4 regions of the Pelagimonas sp. KU-00592-HH genome follow, and region 2 is predicted to be linked to each of the others. Evidence: riboswitches for the same ligand, from Rfam matches in the RefSeq annotation. Region 2 holds a riboswitch; each other region holds the start of a gene.
What was found. Region 2 has a riboswitch for cobalamin ahead of ABWV42_RS08805 (DUF4198 domain-containing protein). Riboswitches for the same ligand answer to the same signal wherever they lie in the genome.
Positions count from the first base shown of each region.

Region 1: another riboswitch for cobalamin. It lies ahead of ABWV42_RS10405 (hypothetical protein); the one in region 2 lies ahead of ABWV42_RS08805 (DUF4198 domain-containing protein).
Region 3: another riboswitch for cobalamin. It lies ahead of ABWV42_RS09845 (DUF1636 family protein); the one in region 2 lies ahead of ABWV42_RS08805 (DUF4198 domain-containing protein).
Region 4: another riboswitch for cobalamin. It lies ahead of bluB (5,6-dimethylbenzimidazole synthase); the one in region 2 lies ahead of ABWV42_RS08805 (DUF4198 domain-containing protein).

Region 1 is NZ_BAABWM010000002.1:669,663-673,346, reverse strand. Features, by position in the region: gene ABWV42_RS10420 (error-prone DNA polymerase) at 1-589, shown strand, start outside; gene ABWV42_RS10415 (DUF1294 domain-containing protein) at 748-1,050, shown strand; gene ABWV42_RS10410 (ATP-binding cassette domain-containing protein) at 1,010-1,702, opposite strand; gene ABWV42_RS10405 (hypothetical protein) at 1,699-1,995, opposite strand; cobalamin riboswitch at 2,176-2,387, opposite strand; gene ABWV42_RS10400 (helix-turn-helix transcriptional regulator) at 2,430-3,251, opposite strand; gene smpB (SsrA-binding protein SmpB) at 3,326-3,684, shown strand, end outside.
Region 2 is NZ_BAABWM010000002.1:355,173-358,856, reverse strand. Features, by position in the region: gene cbiM (cobalt transporter CbiM) at 1-432, opposite strand, end outside; gene ABWV42_RS08805 (DUF4198 domain-containing protein) at 439-1,224, opposite strand; cobalamin riboswitch at 1,358-1,561, opposite strand; gene ABWV42_RS08800 (calcium-binding protein) at 1,811-3,684, shown strand, end outside.
Region 3 is NZ_BAABWM010000002.1:565,956-569,639, forward strand. Features, by position in the region: gene ABWV42_RS09835 (winged helix-turn-helix transcriptional regulator) at 1-267, shown strand, start outside; gene ABWV42_RS09840 (serine hydrolase domain-containing protein) at 264-1,589, opposite strand; cobalamin riboswitch at 1,734-1,935, shown strand; gene ABWV42_RS09845 (DUF1636 family protein) at 2,038-2,394, shown strand; gene ABWV42_RS09850 (ABC transporter ATP-binding protein) at 2,391-3,176, shown strand; gene ABWV42_RS09855 (ABC transporter substrate-binding protein) at 3,189-3,684, shown strand, end outside.
Region 4 is NZ_BAABWM010000001.1:1,367,231-1,370,914, forward strand. Features, by position in the region: gene ABWV42_RS06675 (Phenylacetic acid catabolic protein) at 1-602, shown strand, start outside; gene ABWV42_RS06680 (MarR family winged helix-turn-helix transcriptional regulator) at 637-1,137, opposite strand; gene ABWV42_RS06685 (PACE efflux transporter) at 1,216-1,689, shown strand; gene bluB (5,6-dimethylbenzimidazole synthase) at 1,691-2,464, opposite strand; cobalamin riboswitch at 2,507-2,700, opposite strand; gene ABWV42_RS06695 (Lrp/AsnC family transcriptional regulator) at 2,829-3,287, opposite strand; gene ABWV42_RS06700 (Glu/Leu/Phe/Val family dehydrogenase) at 3,435-3,684, shown strand, end outside.

The DNA.
Region 1 (3,684 bases), 310 kb from region 2:
CAAGTGCCACTATCCGGGGCTGTTTGCCTGTGCCCTGCTGAATTCCCAGCCGATGGGGTTCTATGCCCCGGCCCAGATCGTGCGGGATGCCCGCGAGCACGGGGTTGAGGTGCGGCCGGTTTCGGTGAACGAAAGCTATTGGGACAACGTGATGGAGCCGGACGGGCGTGGCGGGCTGGCGCTGCGGCTTGGGTTTAGACAAATCAAGGGGTTACGCGAAGATGACGCGGTCTGGATCGCGGCGGCGCGGGGCAATGGATACCTCTCGGTCGAGGATGTCTGGCGGCGGGCGGGGATCACGCCACCGGTGCTGATGCGGCTGGCCGAGGCGGATGCCTTTCTTGATCTCGGGCTGAACCGGCGCGAGGCCCTGTGGGAGGCCAAGGCGATCCGGTCGATCGACCCCTTGCCGCTTTTTGCGCAGGATATGGACGGCGAGGGCATTCAGGAGCCGCAGGCGATGTTACCGGACATGAGCGAGGGAGAGCAGGTGGTGGAGGACTATGTGGCGATGCGCCTGACCCTGCGCAGCCACCCCGTTGCCCTGTTGCGGCACCTGCTGACGCCGGAAATGGGGGGCAAGGGTTAACTGGCTCGAGGGGGCAAAACGGGGGCTTCGGTTTTCCGGCGGTATCGTGTCGGTATTACGTCGGTATTGCAGTGCGGCAAATCGGCAAAAGCGGGATGGTATCGGCGGCGCACGGCGATTACATCTGAAGGTAACAAAAGGCGCGAAGGACAAAACCGGTGGCGGACAACGCAGTGATTCTGTTCCTGTGGTGGCTGGGGCTTATCAACGTGATGAGCTTCATCGCCTTTGGCTGGGACAAGCTGTGCGCGCGGGCCGGCTGGTGGCGGGTGCCGGAGCCGACCCTTTTGTTGATTGCCATGCTGGGCGGAAGCCCCGCGGCGCGGCTGGGGCAGACCCTGTTTCGGCACAAGACCCGCAAGCAGCCCTTTGCCCGGACCCTCAAGGCGATCCTGATCGTGCATGGTGTGGCGCTGGTGCTTATCCTTGCCGGTGCGCTCGGCGGGGCCCTGCCGACGTAAGGCGGCCCCGGTCGAGATCCAGAACCCTGTCACAGAGGCCAAGCGCGAGGTCGCCATCTTCAAAACCCGCGATCACGGTCTGGCCGGACTGGCGCAGGTGATCGAACAGCGCAAAGAGGGCGAAATCGTCGAGGCCGGATGGTGTCTCGCTCAGAACGATCAGGTCCGGTTCCTGCACCATCGCGCGGGCGAGCATCACCCGCAAGGCGATTGCCGGGGACAGGCCGTCCAGTGTCGAGAAGGCAAGGCGGCGCAGGTTCAGGCGATCCATGACCCCTGAGACGACTTCGCCGTCGCGCGGGTTGGGGGTGTGAAACCCAAGCCGGTGCAGGGCACGCCTGTCGCGCAGGATGTCGATGACGCAGCGCGGATCGTTGTGCCAGTCGTCCATCGCGACGAAGGCCAGTTTTCGCGCCAGCCGCCGGGGCGGCATGGTAGAGGTGGGATCTCCGTCGATGAGAAGTTGACCGCAACTTGGGGGCATCATGCCGCCCAGAAGGTGCATCAGCGCGGCCTGTTCGAAGGCACAGCCGGATGTGATGCCAACAACCGACCGGGCCGCGACCGAGATCGTGATCTCGCGCAGCACAGGCGTCGTTCCGTTGGCAGGCACCCAGCCGAGATTTCGTGTCTCGAGCCGGGCCGGGGTCATGACAGCGCCCGGGCCTGTGTGTCGAAGGCAACGACGGCGGCGGGGATCGGCCCTGTGCCATCCTGCGGCCAGTCGCCGTGACCGCGGGCCGCGGTGCGGGCGTCACACAGGAGCGCGTCGACATCGGCGTCCTGTTCGACATCGCCGAACATGTGACAGGCCGACTTGGTAGCGTGAAAGACGCCGACGCAGGGGCGCGAGCAGCCGACCATCTCGACGTGGCCCGACATTTCGAAATCGTCGGCGATCAGGTCGCCGCTGGCGCTGATCGACTGGCACAGTTTGCGCGCCATTTCAAAGCCGGGACGGCAGGTTTGGCCCGTGTGGGGACACATCGAGCAAAAGGTGATTTTATGGGGAAATGGCCGGTTCATGACGCCCTCCGCGCTTGTGCGGGGGCTGGAAAGGGCCAGATTGTGTTGCGCGCTGCGCTGTCATGCTCTGTCTCCCTCCGGGGCACCCCGCCCGGTAGTAGGTTACGGTTCATGATGGCAGGTCTCCTGACTTGCGGGTCGTCGCGTCTCCTGAACCTTCCCGGCCATGTGGCCAGTGGCGTATCTCAGGATGGCTCGCCGCTTACAGTTGCGGGGGCAGTCTCGGACTTGGCCCTTGCGGGCCGCACCGTGTTCCCTTTTCCCGTCACGATATGAGAGTCGATCCGGGAACCATCACGTCATGTGTAGGGGAGGAGCGGGGGACTTGTAAAGCGCAGTGTGCAGGCGCAGCGTCAGACCGCTTCGCGCAGCAGGAAGAGCTGATGGAGTTCGGAGGCCTTGTGGATGGCATTGGCCGTGGTTTCGGCATTGAGGGCCTGACGGGCGAGGCGCAGGTGCTTTTCGACGGTGGCTCTGCTGAGGCCCATCTTGCTGGCCAGGTCCTGGGTCGAAAGACCGTCGGCGATGCCGTTCAGCACCTCGCGCTGGCGGGATGTCAGCAGATTGCGGTGATCGGGGCTGGGCAAGGACAGCGCCTTGAGGTGCAGGATGTTGCAAAGCGCGTGGATTTCGTGGCCGTGTTCCAGCCAGGTGCGATCCACGTCGGCCTGTGACAGCCCGACCTTGGCACAGAGGCCCATGACCCCCTTGCGGCGCTGACGCAGGTCGCTGAACCAGATGGTATATCCCGCCGTGATCTTCCACTTGTTGCACAGGGCCATATGGGCGCGTTCGGCGCGGGTTGGCGGGGCATCGTTGGCGATGCGGCTCTTGCGCCAGCTGTAGGCACCGGGCCCTTCGGCCGGGCTCGGGATCTTGGCGGTGGTGCGGTGCAGGCCTTGGCCGATGAAGGTGTCGATCACCGGGGCGGGATAGTTGGTGAGAACCAGCCGGTCGGCAGGGTCGCCCCAGTTGCCGGGTTGTGACAAGGTGGTCGCCACGTAGAGGAGCCTGTCAAACCCGAAACCCGCCATGTTTTCGACGTGACATTCCCAGAGCGATTCGATGCTCTTGCATTGGATCAGGCGCTCGGCCCGTTCATGAAACGGCGACAGGGTGGACAGGGGAATCTCCTTATTTCCCGAGAATGTAGGGCAAACTGGCAGAAAACCCACGCGAGGTGAATATCCGTTTGTCCTGACTTGAGGTCATGGACACCCCGTACGCGTCGGGGTAATCAGTGCCGATCATGGCCAAGAACAAGCAAAAGACCGATCCGAACTATAAGGTGATCGCCGAGAACCGGCGGGCACGGTTCGACTATGCCATCGAGGAAGATATCGAATGCGGTATCGTTCTGAGCGGATCGGAAGTGAAATCCCTGCGTGAGAACAGCGCCAATGTCGCCGAAAGCTATGCGGCGGTCGAGGATGGGGAGCTTTGGCTGGTGAACTCCTATATCGCGCCCTATGACCGGGCGATGTTCAGCCATGAAGAGCGCCGCCGCCGCAAGCTATTGGTGAGCAAGAAGGAGTTGGCGAACCTGTGGAGCGCGACCCAGCGCAAGGGCATGACCCTTGTGCCGCTGGTGATGTACTTCAACCACAA
Region 2 (3,684 bases):
GGCGGCAATCGCAAAGGCGCCACCTATGGCCCCCCATATGGCGCCCTGAACAGGAGAGCCGCGACCGATCATTCCGCTGAACAGCAATCCGGCGACAACGGCGGGGAAGGCGATGTTCACGGCGTTGACGCCGAGAACCGTCAGACCACCGAAGCCAAAGAACACGGCCTGCAGCAGGAGGCCGATGAAGAGGGCGGGAAAGGCGGCCCAGCCGAGCAGAAGCCCGGCGAGGCCATTCAGGATAAGGTGCACGGACGACGGCCCGATCGGCACGTGGATCAGGGAGGCGACAAAGAAGCTTGCCGAGAGCACCCCCGCTGTGGGGATGCGGTCAAGGTCCAGCGATCTTAGGCCCATGGCAATCCCGCCCACGGCGGCAACTGCGCCGCCGATGACTACGGGATTGGAAAGTGCGCCGTCGACAATGTGCATGGGGGGTTACTCCAGGTCCCAGGCGCGGATCCAGATCACGGCGTCCTGGCTTAGTTCCTTGCCTTCATGTTCGGTGGCCGGGCCGGAACCCAGAGCGGCAAAGCCCCAGTAGCCGGCTTTCGGGATGCCGAACGAGAAATAGCCGTTGTCGTCGGAGATCGCGACGATTGCGCCACCCGGCAGGGGGGAGGCGGTTCTGGGTTTGGTGCCGTTGCTGTCCATGTCAGGTTCGGCTGCCATGTATTCGATTTCGATTTCGGCGCCAGCCACGGGTTTGCCTTCGCTGAGCACGCGGCCCGTGAAGGTCGAGCCTGCGATGATGTTGTAGGGCTTGTTGAGCGGCAGGATTTCGGTGGCCAGACCTTGCGGCTGATCCCAGTCGGTGGGCAGCTCGTTGCGGTTCAGGTAGGCCTTGGTGATCTGCTGGATGTAGATGTCTTCCGACTCTTCATAGTAGGGCGCCGGGACGGTGACGATGACGTAGTCGCCCGAACGCTTGACCGGAACGGAGCCCATGAACGCGGGCGCATTGTTGTCCGGACCTTCGAAGGTGAACGGCTTGAGGGTGTCCATCAGGTCGGTTTTCTTGCCGTTGTGGATCACGAAGAATTCTTCCGGCTTTTCCATGACCATCGCGTGGCCAGCCTCGTGCGGGTGCCAGAAGATCAGTTTGACCGGAACATCGCCCGGACGTTCGATCATGGTGTCGGTGGTGTATTCCAGAAGGAAGTGGGCCTGGGCCATTGCCGGAATGGCCAGTGCCGCTGCGGCCGCGCAAAGCAGCTTTTTCATGAACTTTCGTCCTTTTTCACGTCGTGCCAACCCCGGCACGCATTTAAATTTGACGACTGGACGCAAGATACTATTTGCCGACATGGACAAAAGCATCAGGCGCGCACCCCGCCGCCGAAAATGAAATGTCCCTTCCGAGGACACGTATCCGGCAGGTCTCCTGACTTGCGGGTCAATGCGACGGTCTGGCCTTCCCGGGGTGTTCCCCAGTGGCGTTGTCAGCCGCGCTCACCGCTTACAGTTGCGGGGGCAGTTGCAGAGTTGGTGATCTTCATCACCGCACTGCATTCCCTATTTCTTCCGGGATCAACCCGGAACCGGACATTGGGTTTGCATGGCAGAGCATGCGGTTTTCGTCAACTCGGATTCGTGTGTCGGGACATCAAATCGCAGATGGTGAATGTCGGCGGGTTGTCGGAGCAAATGGAATTTACTTGCGAGCCCTTGGACAACCGGTTCGTCGGGCAGGAAAACAGCTCAGGATTGTAAAATATCCCTTTCGGCCACACCTTTTTGTCCTTGAGGGTGTTTTGCGCTATTCATTCGTTAAGCATTGCGCAAAGTCGCTAGAATCAAGGGCATTACAATGGCGAACCTCACCGGAGACAGTGGCAATAACGTGATCGAAGGCACCGCGGATGCGGATTCGATTTCGGGCCTGGCTGGCGTTGATTACCTGTATGGTTTTGGTGGCAATGATACCCTGAGCGGCGGCACCGAGAATGACGGGCTTGCGGGCGGTACCGGCAACGACATCCTTTATGGTGATGCGGGAAATGACCAGCTGTTCGGCGAGGACGACAACGATGCCCTGAACGGCGGCGACGGCGACGATACGCTGTTTGGCGGCAACGGCGTTGATCTGATTGTGGGGGGTGCCGATGACGACCGCCTGCTTGGCGGCGCGGGCGACGATGATCTTCTTGGAGGCGACGGCGACGATGTCTTGCTTGGCGGTTCCGGTGCGGATGAACTGGTTGGCGGCAACGGCAGCGACCTGTTCATTGGCACGGCCTCTTCGATGCAGGGAGATACCATCGCGGATCTTACGGCGATCGACCGTATTGCCGTTCTGGGGGCCAATTTCGACGCCACGAACATGTCTTTTTCGGTGGTTGGCGGGAACACCGTTGCCAGCATTGATACCGATCAGGACACGATTGCCGATCTGAGCTTTACGATGACCGGCACGCTTGCGGTGGGCATGCTGGTGCTGGCGTCGGAGTCGTTCACTCTCATGCTATTGAATTCGTTCAACGGCACGATCTGGACTGGCACGGCGGCCGATGACAGCCAGGTTGGCAGCGCCGCGGATGACGCGCTGGTTGGCGGCGACGGTGCCGATACGGTTGAAGGGGGCGACGGCCACGATCTGCTGATGGGCGGTGTGGGCAACGACTCTCTGGACGGTGGTCTTGGCAACGATGTGCTTCAGGGCGATCTGGGGGATGACTTCCTGCGCGGGGGCGCAGGCCACGATGTCATTCAAGGCGGTGACGGCGCCGATACCGTGTATGGCGACAGCGGCCATGACCTCATTTCACTGGGTGCCGGGGCGGATATTGCAAGCGGCTGGTATGGCGACGACAGCATCTATGGCGACGCAGGGGCCGACACGATTTATGGCCGGAGTGGGCGCGATTATCTGGATGGTGGCGCGGACAATGATGCGCTGTCTGGTGGTGAAGGGTTTGATACGCTTGTTGGCGGCGAGGGGGGTGACTCTCTTTACGGTGATGAGGGGTCGGATAACCTTTATGGCGATGCAGGGTCGGACCGTCTTTATGGTGAAGAAGGCGACGACCGTCTGTTTGGTGGCGATGATGCCGACACGCTGGACGGCGGTATTGGCAATGACTCTCTCGCAGGCGGGGATGGTAACGACTATCTGTTTGGTGGCGACGGAGCGGACTCGCTTTGGGGTGAAGAAGGTTTTGACACGCTTTGGGGCGGCGACGGTGCTGATTGGCTCATTGGCGGCAACGGCATCGACCGGCTTTATGGCGGCGCGGATTCGGATACGCTCTGGGGCGGAGATTTCGGCGACTATCTCTATGGCGGCTCAGAGGCGGATACGCTTTATGGCGGCGGCAGTTCTGACTACCTGTACGGCGAGGGCGGCAGCGATAGCCTGCTGGGCGGAGACGGCGTTGACCGCCTCTTTGGTGGCGCGGATGCGGACACGCTTCTGGGCGAGGCTGACAACGACTCGCTGGACGGTGGCGAGGGGGCCGACAGTCTTGACGGTGGCGAGGGTCAGGACACGCTGAAAGGTGGTCTTGGCATTGATACGCTTGCTGGCGGCACCGGCGCGGACAGGTTCGAAGGCGATGCGGCCGATCTGGATGGTGACCTGATTTCGGATTTCGAAGCGGGTGATCAGGTTGCGGTTCTGAATGCCTATTTTGCGGACGGTGATCTGAGCGTGGTGGTCAATGCCGGGGTCACGACGGTGACCAT
Region 3 (3,684 bases), 210 kb from region 2:
GCCGGTCTCCCCCTCCTGCGCCGCACATGGGTTCTTCCGATCCTCAGCACCCTGCAAGCCCCCCGCCACTTCAACGACATCGGCAGGCACCTCGGCCGCATCACCGACCGCGCCCTGTCGCAATCGCTCAGGATCATGGAAGATCACGAATGGGTCCTGCGCGACGTCAGCACCGCGTCGCGCCCACCGAGACCGCTCTACAGCCCGATCAACACCGGCCTCGCCCTCAGCCGCATCGCGGCCCCCCGCATCACCCTGTCGCCCTAGCGGGCCATCAGGTATTCGGCCACCGCCTGATAGGCCGGCAGCGATGTCGGATCGATGAACCCGTTCTGCGCCTTGGGGTAAGAAGCCAACCGCACCAGTACCATCTCGGCCGTGGGATCGACATAGATCGTCTGGCCATGCACCCCCCGCGCCGCAAAGGCCCCATGCGGGTTGTGGAACACCCACCACTGGCTTGTGTAACTGCCGCCCTCAAGGGTCGGAAAGCCCGCGAACTTGCCCGGATCACCCCCGGCAGCAATCCTGCGCACCACCTCGGCAGGGAACAGCCGCGTGCCATTGATCTCGCCCTGGTTCAGCATCAGCATCCCCAACCGGCCCAGATCCCGCAGCCCCGCCGTCACACCGCCACCCGCAAAGGGCACCCCCTTGCCATCCACCGTCTGATAAGCGTCCTGCTCGGCCCCCATGCGCCGCCACAGACGCTCGGATGCAAGCTCGGTCACCGACTGCCCCGTGACGCGGCTGATGATCCAGCCAAGCATATCCGAATTGATCGTCTTGTAATTAAACGCATCCCCATGCGCCCCCTCGGGCTGCACCTGTTGCAGGTATTCCCAATACCCGTCCGGCCCCTCGTAGCCTTCGGGTTTCGGCAGCGGGCTGGCCGCGCGGGAATAAAGCCAGATATCGGCCTCCGGGTCCGAATAATCCTCCGAGTTTTTCACCCCCGTCGTCATATCCATCACCTCGCGCACCGTGGCGCTGGCAAAGGCGCTCCCTTCGATCTCGGGAATGACATCACGCACCAGCAGGGTCTCGTCCAGAACCCCCTCGGCCACGAGAATTTCCCCCAGAAGGCCCGTGATAGACTTGGTCATCGACATGATCGCGTGTTTGCCGTCTTCCTCCAGACAGCCGAAATACCGCTCGTAGACCACCTGCCCCTTGTGCAGGATCAGCATCCCGTCGGTGTAATTGGCATACAGCGACTCGTCCCAGGTCATCTCGGCATCACTGTTCATCGGCACAAAGTTCAGCGCGTCGATCTCGGCCCGCATCTCGGCAAAAGCTGCAGGCGACGGGTAATCAAGCGACACCGGCGCCCCGATCCCGCGGCTGATCTCTTCCGTGGGAAGGAACTCGCGCAGATGGCACACCGACCAGCGCAGCTTGGGAAAACTGAAATAGTTCGAATCAGGCTGCGTGATCATCTTGTCCGCAGGCGGTGGAAACCCCTGCATCCACCCCATCACCTGCGGATCCGATTGCCGCGCATCCAGCGTCTCGGCCCGCGCCATGCCAACAGTCAGCCCCACACCAAGGGCCGCACCAGCGAAAACCGTGTTCTTGAAAAGTGTCATTTGGAAATTTCTCCCGATGGCAGGGCCAAATCACGCCCTCTCTTCCCAAAATTTAGAGCATCCCCCCCTGTCGTCCACCGCGCGCGCCACAAACGAACGTGCAAGCCCTGCGACAATTCTCATTGACGCAATCCGCATTCTCAGGCACCAGTTTGCGACGATGGTTCCCCAAGGTACGCCAAGGGGATGAAAAGGGAATGCGGTGCGGCCAACCACGGCCAAATCCGCAACTGCCCCCGCAACTGTAAGCGGTGAGCAACGCCACGATCCACTGGCCGACAGGCTGGGAAGGGTGGCCGCGCCATGACCCGCAAGTCAGGAGACCTGCCATCATCTGTTCAACCAACCCGGGACGGGGTGTCCTGGAAGGAGGCTAAGATGACGCGTTCCTTGCGTTTTGACATGACTGGCACCTTCCCTCCCCGCATGGCGACAGGCGGAGCGGGACATGAGCGATCATCCTGACCACTTTCTTCTGATCTGCGACACCTGCAAAAGCCAGGCCCACGCACAAGCACTGTCCGACCGTCTGTCCGGCACCCTGCCCGACGGGTTTGCCATTCGGCTGGTCTCCTTCATGGCAGGCTGTGACCACGGCCAGACCGTCGGGTTTCAAGCCCCCGACAAGGCGCAATACCTGTTCGGCGAGATTGAAACCCGCGAAGATTTCGACGCTTTGGCAGCGTTCGCGCGCCAATACCGCGACACGCCGGACGGCTGGACCAATGCCACCAACCGGCCACGCGCCCTGTTCAGGAAAACCCTGTCACGCATGCCCGCCCTTCCGTCGGGGGGCACCTCATGACAGACACGGCCTTTCTCTCTGTCCAGAACGTCAGCTTCCGCACCCCGAACGGCAACACCCTGCTGCACGACGTCTCTTTTGACGTCGACGAAGGGGCGATCCTTGCCATCGCCGGCCCCAACGGTGCCGGCAAAACCACGCTGCTCAAACTCCTCTGCGGTCTCGAGCCCGCCTCCGACGGCGACATCTGGATCAAGGGGCAGAACCTGAAACAGCTATCGGCAATGGAACGCGCCCGCACCATCGCCGTGGTCAGCCAGCAAGAAGCCCCCGACGGCCGCCTCGCCTTGCGCGACTACGTGGCACTGGGCCAGATCCCGATCCGCGCGGATGCCTCGCAGGACGACAACGCCCAGGATCTTGACCGCATTCTCGACCTGACCCGCCTCAGGGGCCTCGCCTCGCAGAAAATGGGGCGGCTGTCGGGCGGCGAACGGCAACGCGCACATATCGCCCGCGCGCTGGCCCAGAACCCGTCGCTGCTGTTTCTGGATGAACCCACCAACCACCTCGACCCCGATGCCAAGGGCCGGATGCTGTCCCTCGTGGCCGATCTCGGCATCACCGTGGTGATGATCCTGCACGACCTCGTGCTGATCCCCGAGTTCGCCACCCATGTCGCGTTGATGAAGTCGACCCGCCTCGCCGCCTTCGGCCCCACAGGGGACGTGCTGACACCGGAAAACGTCCTCGCAACCTTCGGCGTCGATTACCTGCAACTCCCGCATCAAGGCCGCACCATTCCGGCCCTCGACATCCGCAAAACGAACACCAAAACCTAAAAGGAAATCCCCATGATCCACAAACTCTGGCCCGCCGCAATGATCGCCGCACTGGCCACCAGCGCGACCGCCGGCAGTGTCACCGTCGACAACTGCGGCGAACCGCTGACTTTCGAGACGGCACCGGAACGCCTTGTCGTGCATGACATGAACATGACCGACATGGCCTTCGCGCTTGATCTTCAGGACAAGATCGTCGGCCTCACCGGCATCACCGGCTGGTACAAGACCAGCCCGGAATTCGACACCCTGCGCGGTGACATTCCGGAACTCGCGCCGAAGTATCCCACCGTCGAAAACCTCCTGGCCGCCCAACCCGACCTGTTCTTCGCGGGCTGGTACTACGGCATGAAACCCGGCGGCGACGTCACCCCCGACACCCTCGCCCCCTTCGGCATCAAGACCATGATCCTGACCGAAAGCTGCGTCCACCTCGACAAGAACCGCCCCCAGGCCAGCATGGACCTCCTGTTCAACGACGTCCTGCGCCTCGGCAAGGTGATGCAGG
Region 4 (3,684 bases), on a different contig from region 2:
TCAACCAGGGCCCCGGCATCAAGGAGCGCATCGCCGCTGCCAAGATCGTTCTGGAAAAAACCGACAACGCCGACCGCGTCCTCAAGATCATGGGCGAATTCGGCGCCAACGAGGACAAATATGCCAACCACCACCCGTGGACGGCCCGTCTCGACCGCGACGCCGACATCGGCACCTCGCGCAGCGAACAGGACATGCGCCTGGCCGTGTTCAACTATCCGCTGGATGGCTGGGCCGATGCGGTTGTCATGAACCTTCTGATGGGCCGCGCCGTGGCCGTGCAGATGGCCGAGTTCTCGATGGTGTCCTACCAGCCCCTCGCCGAGGCCTTCCGCGCCATCGCGCCGATCGAAGCCCGCCACGCCGAACTGGCCGAAGAGGGCGTCACCAAGCTCCTGGAAACCGCCGACAAGGCCGCGCTTCAGGCTTCTGTCGATTACTGGTGGCCCCGCGTCGCCGCCTCCTTTGGCTCGGCAAGCTCGGAGAAAGCGGAGACCCTCAAGGCCATGGGCCTGCGCAAGACAGCCAACGCCGATCTCAAGGCCCGCTGGGAAGCCGAAACCAGGGCAATCCTGGACAACCTCGGCCTCACCGCAGGCTGACAGATCAACGCCCCCGCTGTGCCGGGGGCGTTTTTCAATCCTCTTCCAGCTTGCCAACCGTGCGCAACAGCACCTTGCCCAGTTGCGCAATCTGCTGCTCGGACAAAGACGTGCCCAGCAACCGGCGGTCATCCTCGGCCACCGCGCGCATGGCCTCTTCCGCCCTTACCTCGCCCGCCCGTGTCAGACACACGAAACGGCTGCGTTGGTCATCCGGGTTGTCCTCGCGCCGCACGCAACCTTCGGCCTCAAGCTGCTTGAGAACCTTGGTCATCCCGCCCGACGTGACCAGAACCGCGCGGTAAAGCTCGGTCGGCGTCATCCGCCGTGGCTCGGGCTGGGCGCGCAATGTCACCAGCGCCTCGAAGGCCGATTGCGACAGGCCGAACTCGGCCAGCACCCGGCTTGAACTCTCGATCACCAGATCATTCAGACGAAACACCGACAGCATCACGGCGGTCTCCGGCGTATCCATCTCGGGCCAGTTCTCGCGGATCTGCCCAAGGATTTCGGAAATTGTCAGCTTGTCGGCCATGCCACCCCATCATGTATCTTGCCAGAAAGATACATTATCTCTATATGGAATGAAATACCTTTCCGGAAAGATACATCCATGCGCACCGTCAAAGATCGCATCCGTCACACCCTCCTGTTCGAAGGCATTGCCCTTGCGCTGGTCTCGGTCTTCGGTGCCTGGATCACCGGCCATTCGATGCAGGCCATCGGCGGCCTGTCGATCATGTTCAGCCTCTATGCCATGGCGTGGAACTTTGTCTTCAACCTGCTGTTCGACCTCTGGGACCGCCGCTACCGCAACATGGCCCCGCGCGGCCCGCTCCTGCGCGCCGCCCATGCCTGCCTGTTCGAAATCGGCGTTCTCATCCCCGGCCTGTTCCTCACCGTCTGGTGGCTCAAGATCACCTTTGTCGAAGCCTTCATCCTCGACCTCGGCTTCTCAGCGTTCTTCCTGGTCTATGCCTATGTCTACAACTGGGCTTACGACGTGATCTTCCCGGTCCGGACCGTGCAGACCGTGCGCTGCGGCACGCCGATGATGGCCCAGAAAGAAGGCCAGCCCGAACACTGACCTACCCCGGCACGAACCGCCCGTCATAGCCACTGTCTTCCAGCCGTGTCTGATCTTCGCCCAACTGGCGGATCAGGCGGCGGGCATAGTCGTCATCCGCGCCGGCGCCAAAGCCGTCAAAGTTCACCAACTCGCCCACCGGCAACCGCTTGCGCCATCCGGTCTTCTGCAACTCCGGCTTCTCGTGAAAATGCGAGACATAGCCAAGGCAGATATAGGCCACAGGTGTCACGTTCTCCGGCAGGCCAAGTACCTCGGCCAGTTCCTCGTGCCGCAGGATACTGACCCACCCGAAACCCACCCCTTCCGAGCGCGCCGCAAGCCACATGTTCTGAACCGCACAGACACTGCTATAAAGGTCCATCTCCGGCTGGTGCGTCCGGCCAAGAACAACCGGCCCCGCGCGATCCTTGTCACAGGTCACGCAGATATTGACCGGAGACTCCATGATCCCCTCGAGCTTGAGGTTGCGATAGGTGTCCTTGCGCGCGCCCTCGAACATCTCGGCCGCCTCGTCATGCGCCTTGCGGAACAACCCATGCACCTTGGCCTTCACCTCCTGCCCCCGCACGAGAACAAAGTTCCACGGCTGCATGAAACCAACCGACGGCGCGTAATGCGACGCCAGCAGGATGCGGCTCAGAACGTCTTCGGGAATCTCGCGATCCAGAAACTGCCCGCGTACATCGCGCCGCGTGAAGATGGTTTTATAAAGCGCCTCGCGCTCGGTCCGGTCGAAACCGTGGGCCTCATCGGCCATGGCCTGTGTTTCCATATCATTCCCCTTGATGGAAACCACCGCCCCGCCGTCCACGCGGTTTGGTACGCTTTTCAGGCCGGTCTTCTGACTTCGGTTCGTCCCGCCCGTGCCCCTTCCCGGAATGCTCCAGTGGGCTTTGCACGATCGGTCCCCGTTACAGCGTTGGGCACGTGGCGGACTTGCACCGCCTTCCCGATTCTCCCCCTCACCAACCTTGTCGGCTCAGGGGCACCTGAAAATATGTGAGTGTCGGCAGGATTCCCGCCGGTGCAGGACTCTAGAATCCCGCCGGTTCCCGCGCAAGACTCATTTGCGGCCCATCCGGATTTCGCACCTCCGCGATACCGTCGGAATACCGACGTAATACCGACACCGGTTTTTAGCCCAATCCCGGCATCACCTCGCGCCGCACCATCGTGCGCAGGGCAAAGTTGGACCGCAGGTTTCGAATGCCCGGAACCTGCATCAACCGGTTCTCAAGAAACCAGTCAAACGCCGCCAGATCGGCCACCACGATCCGCAACAGGATGTCGCGCGATCCGGTCATCAGATGGCACTCCATCACCTCGTCGAAATCCTTGATCGCCTGCTCGAACGCGTCGATGCCGCCGCGTGCCTGCTGTTCAAGCTCAACCGACACGAACACCGTCACGGGCAGCCCGATCTTGGCCGCATCCACCTTGGCGGCATAGCCGGTGATCACCCCGTCTGCCTGTAGCTTTTCCAACCGCCTTGCACAGGGTGTCGGCGACAGGCCAACACTTTCGGCAAGGTCGGCAATCTTCATCCGACCGTCCCGCTGAAGCGCCTTTATGATTCTACGATCAATCGCATCCATGCCGATTTCCCCTAACACTCCCCCAATTATTAGACGAAACCTCTAACATTTCCAAGCTACACACCTGAATTTAGAGAAAACCACTCCCCTCTTCATGTCATTTTGGAGGTCACTTAACAGGAGGAGACACCCCTTATGACCACCCCGATGTCCATCACCCAGGTATTCGCACCAGGCCACGAAACCGTGCTGCGCGTCGAAGATTTTGCCAGCGGGCTGATCGGATTCATTGCCGTGCATTCCACCACCCTCGGCCCGGCCGCCGGTGGGCTTCGGATGCGCCCCTACGAGACCGAAGCGGACGCCATCGAGGACGTACTGCGCCTGTCGCGCGGCATGACCTACAAGAACGCCGCCGCCGGCCTGCCACTCGGGGGCGGCAAGGCTGTCATCATGG